Regions from separate parts of the Paenibacillus sp. FSL R5-0345 genome, predicted to be linked through region 2. Evidence: a T-box and tRNA genes for the amino acid it is inferred to sense, from the RefSeq annotation. Region 2 holds a T-box; the other holds one or more tRNA genes.
What was found. A T-box is a leader RNA that pairs with one kind of tRNA and senses whether it is charged. The one in region 2 lies ahead of tyrS (tyrosine--tRNA ligase), so its partner is inferred to be a tRNA-Tyr.
Positions count from the first base shown of each region.

Region 1: it encodes a tRNA-Tyr, which carries the amino acid that the T-box ahead of tyrS (tyrosine--tRNA ligase) is inferred to sense. The anticodon was not compared.

Region 1 covers NZ_CP009281.1:143,414-150,840, forward strand. The annotation lists rRNA gene R50345_RS00680 (16S ribosomal RNA) at 1-247, shown strand, start outside; rRNA gene rrf (5S ribosomal RNA) at 372-488, shown strand; tRNA gene R50345_RS00690 (tRNA-Ile) at 532-608, shown strand; tRNA gene R50345_RS00695 (tRNA-Ala) at 629-704, shown strand; rRNA gene R50345_RS00700 (23S ribosomal RNA) at 872-3,800, shown strand; tRNA gene R50345_RS00705 (tRNA-Ser) at 3,883-3,974, shown strand; tRNA gene R50345_RS00710 (tRNA-Met) at 4,005-4,081, shown strand; tRNA gene R50345_RS00715 (tRNA-Val) at 4,090-4,165, shown strand; tRNA gene R50345_RS00720 (tRNA-Thr) at 4,199-4,274, shown strand; tRNA gene R50345_RS00725 (tRNA-Asp) at 4,288-4,365, shown strand; tRNA gene R50345_RS00730 (tRNA-Phe) at 4,431-4,503, shown strand; tRNA gene R50345_RS00735 (tRNA-Tyr) at 4,513-4,598, shown strand; tRNA gene R50345_RS00740 (tRNA-Lys) at 4,604-4,676, shown strand; gene R50345_RS00745 (PucR family transcriptional regulator) at 4,826-5,920, shown strand; gene R50345_RS00750 (ABC transporter ATP-binding protein) at 6,035-7,156, shown strand; gene hprK (HPr(Ser) kinase/phosphatase) at 7,367-7,427, shown strand, end outside.
Region 2 covers NZ_CP009281.1:3,906,195-3,913,621, forward strand. The annotation lists gene R50345_RS17225 (anaerobic sulfatase maturase) at 1-617, opposite strand, end outside; gene R50345_RS17230 (hypothetical protein) at 831-1,118, opposite strand; gene tyrS (tyrosine--tRNA ligase) at 1,349-2,608, opposite strand; T-box leader at 2,709-2,938, opposite strand; gene R50345_RS17240 (Lrp/AsnC family transcriptional regulator) at 3,091-3,537, shown strand; gene R50345_RS17245 (acetamidase/formamidase family protein) at 3,621-5,171, opposite strand; gene R50345_RS17250 (DNA alkylation repair protein) at 5,450-6,259, opposite strand; gene R50345_RS17255 (Crp/Fnr family transcriptional regulator) at 6,369-7,052, opposite strand; gene R50345_RS17260 (LLM class flavin-dependent oxidoreductase) at 7,137-7,427, opposite strand, start outside.

The sequences.
Region 1 (7,427 bases), 3.0 Mb from region 2:
CAGTTCGGATTGCAGGCTGCAACTCGCCTGCATGAAGTCGGAATTGCTAGTAATCGCGGATCAGCATGCCGCGGTGAATACGTTCCCGGGTCTTGTACACACCGCCCGTCACACCACGAGAGTTTACAACACCCGAAGTCGGTGGGGTAACCCGCAAGGGAGCCAGCCGCCGAAGGTGGGGTAGATGATTGGGGTGAAGTCGTAACAAGGTAGCCGTATCGGAAGGTGCGGCTGGATCACCTCCTTTCTATGGAGAATCGTCTTCTGCAATGAAGACATTCAAATCGGAAGTTAAACTTCCATAATAGAACCTTCGGGTTCGAACACTCACTCGTGTTCAGTTTTGAAAGAGTAAGTCTCTTTCATATGCGTTTGGTGGCGATAGCGGAGGGGTTCCACACGTACCCATCCCGAACACGACCGTTAAGCCCTCCAGCGCCGATGGTACTTGGACCGAAGGGTCCTGGGAGAGTAGGACGCCGCCAAGCGAACAACCACTTTGGTTGATTCACAATATTATATATGTTATATGGGCTTTTAGCTCAGTTGGTTAGAGCGCACCTCTGATAAGGGTGAGGTCGGTGGTTCGAGTCCACCAAGGCCCACCATATAACTTATATCCCTTTATGGGGCCATAGCTCAGCTGGGAGAGCGCCTGCCTTGCAAGCAGGAGGTCAGCGGTTCGATCCCGCTTGGCTCCACCATAATTTTTAAATTCAATACTTTCTTTAACATTGATCCTTGAAAACTGGATACCGAAACGAATTTGCGTTTTAGAACATCTTTTAGCAACTTGCGTAAACAAGTAAATGTTATTAGTGAGATGATTCCAAGAGAGATATCGTATGATATTTTCCTGCGGAAAAATCAAGGTTAAGCTAATAAGAGCACACGGAGGATGCCTAGGCGCCAGGAGCCGACGAAGGACGTGGCGAACAACGAAACTGCCTCGGGGAGCTGTAAGCAAGCTTTGATCCGGGGGTGTCCGAATGGGGAAACCCAGCTGTGGTAATTCGCAGTTACTCACACCTGAATACATAGGGTGTGTAGAGGCAGACCAGGGGAACTGAAACATCTAAGTACCCTGAGGAAGAGAAAACAATAGTGATTCCGTCAGTAGCGGCGAGCGAACGCGGAACAGCCTAAACCTAAGAGCTTGCTCTTAGGGGTTGTGGGACGTCTCACATGGAGTTACAAAGGAATATGGTAGGCGAAGAGGTCTGGAAAGGCCCGCGATAGAGGTGAAAGCCCTGTAGCCTAAACTGTGTTCTCTCCGAGACGGATCCCGAGTAGTGCGGGGCACGTGAAACCCCGTATGAATCCAGCAGGACCATCTGCTAAGGCTAAATACTACCTGGCGACCGATAGTGAAACAGTACCGTGAGGGAAAGGTGAAAAGCACCCCGGAAGGGGAGTGAAATAGAACCTGAAACCGTGTGCTTACAAAAAGTCAGAGCCCTATTAATGGGTGATGGCGTGCCTTTTGTAGAATGAACCGGCGAGTTACGTTTAACATGCAAGGTTAAGTCGAGAAGACGGAGCCGCAGCGAAAGCGAGTCTGAATAGGGCGAATGAGTATGTGGACGTAGACCCGAAACCGTGTGATCTACCCCTGTCCAGGGTGAAGGTGCGGTAACACGCACTGGAGGCCCGAACCCACGCACGTTGAAAAGTGCGGGGATGAGGTGGGGGTAGCGGAGAAATTCCAATCGAACTCGGAGATAGCTGGTTCTCCCCGAAATAGCTTTAGGGCTAGCCTCGGTATAAGAGTAGTGGAGGTAGAGCACTGATTGGGTGCGGGGTCCGCAAGGATTACCAAGCTCAGTCAAACTCCGAATGCCATATACTTATTGCCGGGAGTCAGACAGTGAGTGCTAAGATCCATTGTCAAAAGGGAAACAGCCCAGACCATCAGCTAAGGTCCCCAAGTGTGTGTTAAGTGGGAAAGGATGTGGAGTTGCACAGACAACCAGGATGTTGGCTTAGAAGCAGCCACCATTGAAAGAGTGCGTAATAGCTCACTGGTCGAGTGACTCTGCGCCGAAAATGTAACGGGGCTAAACACACCACCGAAGCTATGGCTAGATACGTATGTATCTGGGGTAGGGGAGCGTTGTATGTGGGTTGAAGGTGTACCGTAAGGAGCGCTGGACAGCATACAAGTGAGAATGCCGGTATGAGTAACGAAAAGATCAGTGAGAATCTGATCCGCCGAAAGCCCAAGGTTTCCTGAGGAAGGCTCGTCCGCTCAGGGTAAGTCGGGACCTAAGGCGAGGCCGAAAGGCGTAGTCGAAGGACAACAGTTTGAAATTACTGTACCACCGTAATCCGCTATGAGCGATGGGGTGACGCAGGAGGGTAGTGACGCGGACTGATGGATATGTCCGTCTAAGCAGTGAGGCTGATGTGTAGGCAAATCCGCACATCATTAAGGCTGGGCTGTGATGGGGAGCGAAAATTGTAGTAGCGAAGGTCATGATCTCACACTGCCAAGAAAAGCCTCTAGCCAGGAGAAGGTGCCCGTACCGCAAACCGACACAGGTAGGCGAGAAGAGAATTCTAAGGCGCGCGGAAGAACTCTCGTTAAGGAACTCGGCAAAATGACCCCGTAACTTCGGGAGAAGGGGTGCCCCGGTAGTGTGAATAGCACGAGGGGGCCGCAGTGAAAAGGCCCAAGCGACTGTTTAGCAAAAACACAGGTCTGTGCGAAGCCGCAAGGCGAAGTATACGGGCTGACGCCTGCCCGGTGCTGGAAGGTTAAGGGGAGTGGTTAGGAGCAATCCGAAGCTATGAACCGAAGCCCCAGTAAACGGCGGCCGTAACTATAACGGTCCTAAGGTAGCGAAATTCCTTGTCAGGTAAATTCTGACCCGCACGAATGGCGTAACGACTTGGGCGCTGTCTCAACGAGAGATCCGGTGAAATTTTAATACCTGTGAAGATGCAGGTTACCCGCGACAAGACGGAAAGACCCCATGGAGCTTTACTGCAGCTTGATATTGAATTTGGGTACGATCTGTACAGGATAGGTGGGAGCCGTAGAAATCGGAGCGCAAGCTTCGGTGGAGGCGCCGTTGGGATACCACCCTGATCGTATCTAGGTTCTAACCTAGTGCCCTAATCGGGTACGGGGACCGTGTCAGGCGGGCAGTTTGACTGGGGCGGTCGCCTCCTAAAGAGTAACGGAGGCGTTCCAAGGTTCCCTCAGAATGGTTGGAAATCATTCGAAGAGTGCAAAGGCATAAGGGAGCTTGACTGCGAGACCTACAAGTCGAGCAGGGACGAAAGTCGGACTTAGTGATCCGGTGGTACCGCATGGAAGGGCCATCGCTCAACGGATAAAAGCTACCCTGGGGATAACAGGCTTATCTCCCCCAAGAGTCCACATCGACGGGGAGGTTTGGCACCTCGATGTCGGCTCATCGCATCCTGGGGCTGAAGTAGGTCCCAAGGGTTGGGCTGTTCGCCCATTAAAGCGGTACGCGAGCTGGGTTCAGAACGTCGTGAGACAGTTCGGTCCCTATCTGTCGTGGGCGCAGGAAATTTGAGAGGAGCTGTCCTTAGTACGAGAGGACCGGGATGGACGTACCGCTGGTGCACCAGTTGTTTCGCCAGAAGCATGGCTGGGTAGCTACGTACGGACGGGATAAGCGCTGAAAGCATCTAAGCGTGAAGCCCCCCTCAAGATGAGATTTCCCAATTAGTAAGACCCCTTGAAGACGACGAGGTAGATAGGTTGGAGGTGGAAGTGCAGTAATGCATGGAGCTGACCAATACTAATCGGTCGAGGGCTTATCCTATACTTAAAATGCAAATTCAATTCGGATTCAGTTTTCAGGGAGTCAAATTCCTGTTTGGATTGCTGTGGTACTGATATCGTTTGGAGAGATACCCAAGTGGCTATAAGGGGACCCTCTGCTAAGGGGTTAGACTGCGTAAGCGGTGCGTGGGTTCGAATCCCACTCTCTCCGCCATTTTCAATCCATAGCATTTCTAATTATTGTGGCGGTGTAGCTCAGCTGGCTAGAGCGTACGGTTCATACCCGTGAGGTCGGGGGTTCGATCCCCTTCGCCGCTACCATAATACCTGGAGGCTTAGCTCAGCTGGGAGAGCATCTGCCTTACAAGCAGAGGGTCGGGGGTTCGATCCCCTCAGCCTCCACCATTATTACTTTTTTAGAAACACTTTTTACACCGTGCCGGTGTAGCTCAACTGGTAGAGCAACTGACTTGTAATCAGTAGGTTGGGGGTTCAAGTCCTCTCGCCGGCACCATTATTACTAATGCGGAACCGTGGTGTAGTTGGCCTAACATGCCTGCCTGTCACGCAGGAGATCGCGAGTTCGAATCTCGTCGGTTCCGCCATTTTTTCCACAAGATTAGGGTGGGAAGTTTAATACTACCACTTTATTTTTATGTCAATTTAATATGGCTCGATAGCTCAGTCGGTAGAGCAGAGGACTGAAAATCCTCGTGTCGGCGGTTCGAATCCGTCTCGAGCCACTTTTCCCTGGGGGATTAGCGAAGTGGCCAAACGCATCAGACTGTAAATCTGCTCACGTACGTGTTCGGTGGTTCGAATCCATCATCCCCCACCATTTATGAGCCATTAGCTCAGTTGGTAGAGCACCTGACTTTTAATCAGGGTGTCGAAGGTTCGAGTCCTTCATGGCTCATCCCAAACAGAAAGTCATCACCATAAGGTGATGGCTTTTTTTGTGTTTTGAAGTTGTATTATAGTAGCGCGCTAATGTAGCGATTAACATAATATAAGAGAATATGCTAAAATAGGCGAAAAGAGCAAAAGTGGTGGAGCATGGTGACTATGGATAGTGAGACATTGCGGAAAAAATTAGAGCAGCTCACCGGAAAGAGAACCGGAATCAAGCAGTTAGGGAGGCAGCATTCAGCTTCTCTTTTTAGCATGGGATTAGAAGCGCAGGATCAGCTGGTAATCCATGAGGGCCATCTCTGGGCACCTTTGTATGAGAGTGACGGACGTATAACCGCCGTTTGGGTAGAAATGGAAGGACTAAGCTCTCTGGAAGTACAATTGGTCAATTATGCAGTTCGGAATTTTGCTATTGCACTTAAAGCTACAGGGCTTAGAGAAGAAGGCGAAGTTGAGGCGCGGCAGCTTGGCGCCTGGTTAAACACAGAGCTAGAGCAAGAGAAGAATGATACTGAGATTCCGGATGAGATGACCTTAAAGGGGCGTCTGTTCGGTGACATGATTCCATTCCTACTTAGTAGTGAGATTGCACACAGCCCACAGATAACTTATCGTTCACTGATGAAATTGTTGCGCAGCTATTTTGAGAACGAAATCCTGCTTATTCCTCTTCAAGAAAAGGAATGGTTAATTTTAGCCCGTAAAGAATTGCTTATGGGCGGGGATGATAAGGATGATGAAGAAGAGAGTGTAGATGATCTTCTAGCACAGACTAGTATGGGTTTACATGAGCTGATAGCAAGTGAATGGGTAGGTGTATTCCATTTGGCGGTGGCTCCGGCTATTGTCCCTGTTAAGGGATTAACAGGATCTGTGGCTTTGCTCAGGGAGACGATTGTACTTGGTCGTATTTTTCAAGTAGGAGAGTATATTCATTTACCTTGGGAGCTGCATTTGGAACGTTTGGTTAACAGCATACCTGACGTACGCCGTAAACAGCTGCTTGGACAAATTGGTGATTATTCCTCTGTACTATCAGATAAAGAAATGCTGCTGACCTTAGAGACTTTCTTCGAGATGGACTGTAATGTAAGTGAAACCGCCAAGAAGCTATATATCCATCGTAATACGCTGCTATACCGTCTGGATAAGATAAAACAAGAGACTGGGGCAGATGTAAGAAGCTTTGGAGACGCTGCTATTGTGAAGCTTACTATGCTTTTGTATAAAGTGACGAAAAGGAAATAGGTTTTTTGTGAACCTTACAAATAGCCATCGTGTCACGACTGGGGTAATATAAATGTACAAGGAAACAGAATTTTTATTTTAACTAATTAATAATTAACTCGAGGGGGAAATACAATGGCAGGCGTACGTTTAGAGCATATTTTCAAAAAATACCCGGGTTCAGATAAAGCGACAGTAATCGATATCAATCTTGATATTAAAGATAAGGAATTTCTAGTATTGGTTGGACCTTCCGGTTGCGGTAAATCCACAACTTTGCGTATGATCGCTGGTTTGGAAGAAATCTCTGAAGGTAAAATGTACATTGGCGATCGTGTAGTTAACGACGTTGCACCTAAAGACCGCGATATCGCGATGGTATTCCAATCCTACGCCCTGTATCCGCATATGAGCGTATACCAAAACATGGCTTTCGGTTTGAAACTTCGTAAAGTGAAGAAGGATGAAATCGACAAGAAAGTTCGCGAAGCTGCTAAAATTCTCGATATCGAGCATTTGCTAGATCGTAAACCAAAAGCGCTTTCCGGTGGTCAACGCCAACGTGTCGCTTTGGGACGCGCTATCGTACGTGATCCACAAGTCTTCTTGATGGATGAGCCTCTTTCCAACTTGGATGCTAAACTTCGTGGTCAAATGCGTGCTGAAATCACTAAACTGGTTAAGCGCCTTGAAACCACTTGTATCTACGTAACGCATGACCAAACAGAAGCTATGACAATGGGTGATCGCATCGTAGTTATGTATGATGGTATCATTCAACAAGCAGCTTCCCCTGAAGAGTTGTACAATGAACCTACAAACTTGTTCGTAGCTGGATTTATCGGATCCCCTACAATGAACTTTATCAATGGTACTTTGTCTGAAGTAAGCGGTTCTATCCGTTTCCGTGCTGAGAACCTTGATGTTGAAGTACCAGGCGGAAAAGCACAAATCATCCGCAACAAAGGTTACATCGGTAAAGAAGTAATCATGGGCGTTCGTCCAGAAGATATCCATGAAGAGCCAGTATTCTTGGAAGCTTCCCCGAACACAATCTTTACTTCATTGGTTGATGTTACTGAAAACCTTGGTCATGAAATGCTCCTTTACTTGAGCGGCCTTGGTAAATCTACTGTAATCGCTCGTGTAGATGGACGTTCCACTACTCGCGAAGGCAGCAAGCCAAAATTGGCTATCGATATGAACAAAATTCACTTCTTTGATAAAGAATCCGAAGCTAACATTTTGTTGGGATAAGATTGTAAAGATCTTTTCTCTCTTGATAAAGCCACCCGAAAGGGTGGCTTTATTGTTTAGATGGACCCTGTTTGGTTAGGCGCTAAGATTGCATTCATAGGCGTTATCAATTAAGATAGCAGGAGAATTACCTCCGGAATGTAATGAGATCGCTGCCAACCGGACGCAGTAAGCGGACAAATACCGCAGGTGACGAAAGGACGAACTTACATGGCTAAGAAAGTAAAAGTATCTGAATTGGTGCAGCATTTTCAATTAGAGGTTATTTCCG
Region 2 (7,427 bases):
ACAAAATCCATGCAAGGGATAAACTGAATATAAGGAAATTTATGTTCTTGGTAAAATGACATCAACTCATCTGGTCTCGTCACGTTATCCTCATGAATCACCGTCAAAATGCTATACTCCACACCCTCATTCTGTAAATGACGAATTCCACGCATAACTAAATCATAACTTCCTTTTCCCGATCCCGTTATACGATGAGAATCATGAATAGGCTCAGGACCGTCCAGACTTATCCCGACCAAAAAGTTATACCGTTTAAAAAATTTCGCCCATTTCTCATTAATAAGCGTTCCGTTGGTCTGCAGCGCATTACTTATCATCGTATGAGGTGGAGCGTACTTCGCCTGCAGTGAAATCACTTGTTCAAAATACGGAAGTCCGGCTAATAGCGGCTCCCCTCCCTGCCAAGAAAAAGTCGCTATCCCTGAAGATCTACTCATGTACTGAGCGATAAACCGCTCTAAAAGATTCGTATCCATCACTCGGATCGGTTGATGAGGATGTCCTCCTGCTTTGCTGTAATAGCAATAATCACAGGCTAAATTACAATCCTCTGAGACGGTTTTCCACATGACATGAAGCGTCTCAGGCTTCGAGGTCTGTATGTATGTTGTCATACGATTTTGCCACTCCTATGTATTTTTTGTTAAAGCGCTTACTTATTGCTTCAATTAAATCATAGGTACGTATGTCAACGATGAGCAAAACATCATAGTTTGTCGAATATCCGGAGATAAAAAAACTGCACTCCCTATTGTCTGTTGAGACAAAGTAATGGAGGTGCAGTTTCTTTGAGGATGAGTCTAACGGTAGTTAGACACTACGTCTTATTAATTACGAACGTATTCTTTATTTGCTGTTTCCAACATTGATTTCCAATCCGCAAACTTCGTCTCCCTCACCACATGACGATCAAAAAGTTCATCAGGTATGTCATCAACATCTTCTTCTGACTTTACTTGAAAGTTCCCTTTGATTAGAAACTCATCGAAGCTCTTGCAATTGGAATACTTACTCATAAACGCTTCATTAAACAACTTCTCAAAAGAGATGTGATTGGGATCTTCTTGATTCATTTTCTGACCTTGTAGCTCATTCATCAATTCTTCCATGGTCATTGGTTTTTGTCTTCTCAAATTACCACTCCTAATTTTCCAATATGGTTTCAGACTATCATGTTAATCCATAAATCACACGAATCCTAAGCTTAACATAATTTTCACTATTTTACCTTTCGATTTTCAATTTAATACGTCGAAAAAAAGTCCCTAATCACAGAATGAGAATATCAATCCTAACAAAAAGCCTCCCTTATACATATAAGGAAGGCTTTTTCGCACTATTTCCTCTAGGACAATTTCACCAAGCTGTAGTTTTTCTTCCCTTTACGGATAATGATAAACCGGCCACCGATAGCTTCGCTAGCTGTAACTTCAAGTCCAACATCGCTAACTTTCTCACCATTCATGGAGATTGCTCCTTTGGTGATATCCTCACGCGCTTGACGCTTGGATGGCTCAATACCGAGATCAACTAGCCATTCCACGATATTCTTGGATTCCAAAGTCGTTTCGTAAGTCGGCATTTCCTTGAAGCCTTGCTCGATCTCATCAGCAGTTAGGGACTTGATATCTCCACTGAACAAAGCAGCAGTAATGCGTTTAGCTTGCTCTAGTAATTCTTCACCATGCACGAATCTTGTCATTTCTTCGGCAAGTGTTTTTTGCGCTTCACGTTTATGCGGTTCGGTCTGTACTTTTTCAGCAAGCGCATCAATTTGCTCTTTAGACAGGAATGTAAAGTACTTCAAGTATTTCACAACATCACGGTCATCAGTGTTCGCCCAGAACTGGTAGAACTCAAATGCCGTCGTTTTGTTCGGATCCAGCCAAATGGCTCCCCCAGCTGATTTACCGAATTTCGTACCATCGGCTTTCAACATCAGTGGGATAGTAAGTCCAAATGCTACAGCCTCAGAGCCTTCTTTTCTACGGATTAAATCCAGACCGCTTGTAATGTTCCCCCACTGATCCGAGCCACCAATTTGCAGCTGCACATCTTCATGTTTGTATAGATGCAGGTAATCTAGAGATTGCAGGATTTGGTAGGAGAATTCTGTAAAGGAAATTCCGCTGTCCAATCTGCTCGCTACAACATCCTTGGCAAGCATCGAATTGATGCTGAAGTTCTTCCCGTAGTCACGCAAAAATTCGATAACATTGATTTTATGCGTCCAATCGTAGTTGTTGACCATGCGGATTTGATTATCGCCATCGGTCACGAACAGTTTTTTCATCTGAGCAGTAAGTGCATCAACATTCGCTTGCACTTGCTCCAATGTTTGCAAAGAGCGCTCGGACTGGCGTCCACTTGGATCACCGATCGTACCAGTAGCACCACCAATTAGAATTACTGGGCGGTGTCCCGCAAGTTGGAATCTCTTGAGTACCATGAACGGAATCAAGTGGCCAATATGCATACTGTCACCCGTTGGATCTACACCGCAGTACACTGAAACGGATTTCTGGTTGGTCAATTCTTTAAGCCCTTCGGCATCGGTTTGTTGATTGATGGCATCGCGCCATTCTAGTTCGTCGATAATATTCATTGCCTAACACCCCTTAAATTAGTAGATAACCTATTGATGAAGTGAAACATATAAACCCTTATATTTAAAAAACAAAAAATCGCCCCTTGTCTATTGTAGACATAGGGACGATTGAATAACCGTGTTACCACCCAGATTGCATCAATGAAACATTAAGCTAAAGCACAGCATTGATGCCACTCGTGACGAGATATCGTTCGCCATTCCGCTCGGGGTTAGCCGAGATACTCCAAAGTGTAATTCGTACTCTTAGTGTGTACCGGGTTTCATCAACCCCCGGCTTTCTGGAACAGGGACTAAGCTACTACTGGGCTTCTTCAACGTATATCGTTTATAAGATTACAGCCAGTATAGAGAAATAATTCTTCAATGTCAACTATCTTAAGCTGAGAATCCTAAGACACACTCCTGCTGTGATGCACTACTAGGCATTTCCATCTTTTTTCTGTTACAATTACGGAAAAAGAGGTGAACGAATCCGCATGCTTGATCCTATCGATAATCATATTTTGCAGCGGCTGGCCCAAAACAGCAGAATATCCTATACTGATCTGGCTAAAGAAGTTAATTTATCCAGTGTAGCGGTAAAAGACCGTATTGATCGGCTCGTCAACCAAGGAATCATTGAGCAATTTTCTATTGTCATTAGCGCGGAGAAGCTTGGCAAGAAAATTTCCGCTTATCTGGAACTTGAAGTAGAGCCTGCTCATTTAAATCATATTGTCGAAGTCCTGAAAGAAAACGAACGCGTTGCAGTACTTTATGAAATGACTGGTCCTTGCATTCTTCACATCCATATTCTGGTTGAGAATCTTGAAGAGATGGAACGGTTTATGCATGAATCAATCTACTGTCTGGATGGTCTAGTACGTGTAGAAAACCAAATTTTATTAAAGCGCCACAAAAATCAGGATGGTCTAAATATATAAAAAAAGAACCGGCTAAATAAGACGGTTCTTTTTCTTAAATGGATACTGAAGGATATAATCGAATAATTGCTAATTAATTCACTCTACTCTGTTTTAGATAGCTTAGCTTTATAAAAATTCGCAAAATATTCGCTGACCTCAATCTTCTCTTTTACAACTTCTATTGGAGCAACGAGCTTAACGATTTCACCATTGTACACTCCTGTCGTCGCCCCGACTTTCATCTCAAGCACATTGTTATTGTAGCTTATAGTAACTGTCTGAGTAGTCGGTTTCCAACTCACCTTCGCACCAAAACCTTCAAAGCTGCTACGTAATCCCACAGCCTTACGCTCCGAATCACCGAATTGACCTTTATCGATCAAAGCATGCACTCCCCAGTTTCCATCCACTACTTGTGTGATTCCGAAATCCGTTGACACAGACATCAGGGAGTACGCTTCATCCTCGCTCAAATTCATTCCGTCCATTAAAAAATCTTTTGTTTTATGAGCAGCATCTTTCATCGCTTTGTCGATGGATGAGTTTTTAAAGATATCTTTTTGTGCACTAGCTCCAAGTGCCTCCAAATAATTCGCGTAACTGAACCCATGTACGACCCATTCATTCTCGTTCTCTAGTAATGGGAAACTTAATCCATTCAGTTTTTTGTTAAGCGTCGCTTTTTTATGAAGAACGACTTGAATATCACCCGTCACGGATGTCTCGATAGCAGTTCCGTTAATTTCGGCATCCCCTTGCCCCGCATGCGGATCACCAATCGACAGTAGCGCCCCTGGTACAGATACAGGATAATACATCGTTGCACCTTCAGTAATACGCCAATCATCTACGTTGCCACCATTGTAAGAAGGGGGTACTGAATCTACGATGTCCGCTTCTTTAGGTGCAACACCCATTGTACCGAAGTGTAGACGTACCGGAATTTTCACACCTTTCAATACATCAAAGTTCTTATCAATCGTATTATGGTCTACAATTACGCCTGGGTAGTCGATTGTCGGGTGCACTTGACCATCCGGATCAGTCTGAACAGTCCATTTATAATTATAAACAGCTGTTGCATAATCTGTTCCACCCTCTGTATCCATCTCATAGATGGTGACCACTTCACGTTTTTTCGGCTCCTCCACCATATCTCCGTACAGATAACCCCAGTTCGCCGCGGCATTCACGCCATAGGTTTTGCCAGCGTATTTGTCATTGCCATTAGGTCTTAGCTTCATGTCCAGAATTTTCACTTCCAGAACATCCCCTGGTTCAGCACCTTCTACAGCAATAGGTCCCGTCATAATATGTACGCCTGGCCCGCGAAGCGCTTCGTTCTTCTCCCCCTTTATCCAGTGAAAAATATCTTCGACTCCCGCATCCCCCTTAATCATTCGATCGTAATCATCACCGGAATGATGGGTAATGGCTTCAACCGTTACAATATCACCTGATTGTACCGTTAAAGCTGGATCACCCTTACCGATATTCCCCCACCGAACAGTCTCAGAATTTGCCTTCAGCACATGCGTTATCGGTGTATTCTGACCTTTATTTGTGTCAGCATACATAACATTAAATGATGTTCCCGCTAGTAAAACCGCTGATAAAATAACACTGGTTTTGCGAAAAGTTTGTTTTTTCATAATTTTATCCTCCTCAGCTTATTTTAATGTTAGTTTATATAACATTTTGTGTTTTTGAGTATAACAGATGATTTAAGGATTAACAATATAAATATTTTCTCTATTTTTACTTTAAATAATAAATCGCAATGATTATGTACCTTTAATAATCCAAGCCAACACCTTTGAGACTGCTCGTTTGATATTCTTGCCTTCCCCTTTTTTAGCAATAAAAAACGCCTTCACTTATGAACAAAGTGACGACGTTTTATCTCAATTAAAAGTGAACCTTTTTTTCATTATTGATTAGTAATACTTCTTGTAGCCCGGGTTACGATCCGTTTCGTTGCCTTTGTATCTGAGGACATCAACCAATTCTCACTAAGCTGCAGCACCCAATCCGGATTGCTTTTACTCGCATCGTTCAACCAATTACTTACAGAATCCTGAACGTATTTCACTGAATCTGACTTCAGTGGTTCTAATAGCGGAAGTGCAATTACCGGGTCCTCTTTAAGCGCAGTAATATGCTTCGCCCACACACCATGCGGCCGCGTCAATTCGATCGCATATCTCCTTATATTCGGATCTTGATCATGAACCCAGCGCTCTAATAACTTAATAGATTCGTGCAACTCTGTAATTACTGATTCCCTTAAAGCCATCCATGAAATCTCGCGTACCCCAAAATGATCATCCGCTGCAAAAGGACGGATAGCCGTTAGCTTTTGCGATAAACTTAAAGATTGATTTAGACCTATCATATAGGCAGCCCAACAGCGGACACTATCGGAAAGATGCTGCGCTAAAGCTGTGAATAAAGAGGATTGTTCCCGCTCAGATTTACTCTCTAATACCTGTTGTAACTCACGCGCAATGGCTGGTATCAGCTTCATGATTCTCTTTTCGGATAAATCGCTCAGCCTTTGCAAAATAGGGTTGGATTCCTGTCCAAAACCTAGCTCGTCCATCACTTTTTCCAGCAGCACAAGATGATCCACAGCAAGCCATTCCGTTAAATTTACAGTCTGTAATTGTCCTTTATGTAACAGTTCAACAACCTCAGTCGGAATATCGCTAACTTTTCGAGCTCCCTTCCTATGCTCCATAGAAATCGTCCCTTCATCTATGATTTGAAAGCTTAAATCACCTTCATGTCATATTTAGGATACCGTTATTTCTAAAAATAAAGCTGTAATCTCGTTTACATCTCGATTGCTATGTTATATTTCTTTCCAAAATCTTGTCTCGATGAACATAGATAGTTCTGAACCCTGTCTGAATCACCTCAGCTTTCACCAATTCTTGCAGCGCTACCGTAACCGCTTCTCTGCTCGCACCAATCAAATTAGCGATTTCTTGATGTGACAGCGGAACATCAATTCTGAATAAATTATCCTCATTCTTAACTCCTAACTGATCAGAAAGCTTTAAGAGAACGCACAATATTTTATCATGGAGATTTCCGATGGCTAGATTTTGCGATAACTGACTCATACTTTTTATTCGATCACTCAACACTTGCATTAACGACATCAAGAATCTAGGTCGAGTAGCTACGAATTCTTCAAATCTTACAGAATCAATTGTACAGATATGACACTCTTCCATTGCTTCAATGTAATGATCTCTGGTTCCAAACGAAATCACATTCATTTCACCAAAAACATTACCCTCACTCAGAATATCCGACGTAAACTGCTTCCCGTCTGAATTCAAGCGGTATAAGCGAACCTTTCCTTTTTTCACAAAAAATAATCCCTCAGAAAAGGTTGTCGGTGTTTGGATATATGTATTTTTCGGGACTACTGTTATGCGAGTTAACTCTTCCATTTCTATTAAATCTTCGAGCGCTAACGATTGAAGCAAATTAAATTGAGATAAATAATGAATAGTCTCCATTGCCCCTCCTGTGTCTTAAAACGTTATTCATTTCTTTAGTATACCTTACAAAAAAAGCCGCGTCCTAAGGACGCAGCTTACTCATTAACGATTACTTGCTTCCCAGCGCGCGATTTCTTCACGAACACGAGGGGCTACTTCCGTTCCCAACAGTCTAATGGCTTGCATAACATCCTCATGAGGCATCGTACCGTGGGGCACATGTAAAAAGAATCGCGTAATCCCCACCTCCTTGCGAAGATGAATGATTTTGTTAGCAACAGTTTCTGGATCACCTACGTACAGAGCACCGTCAAAGCTGCAAGCTGCATCATAATCGGAACGATGGTATGGAGGTGTCCCTTTTTCCTTCGCCCGCACATTGGTCCGAGCATG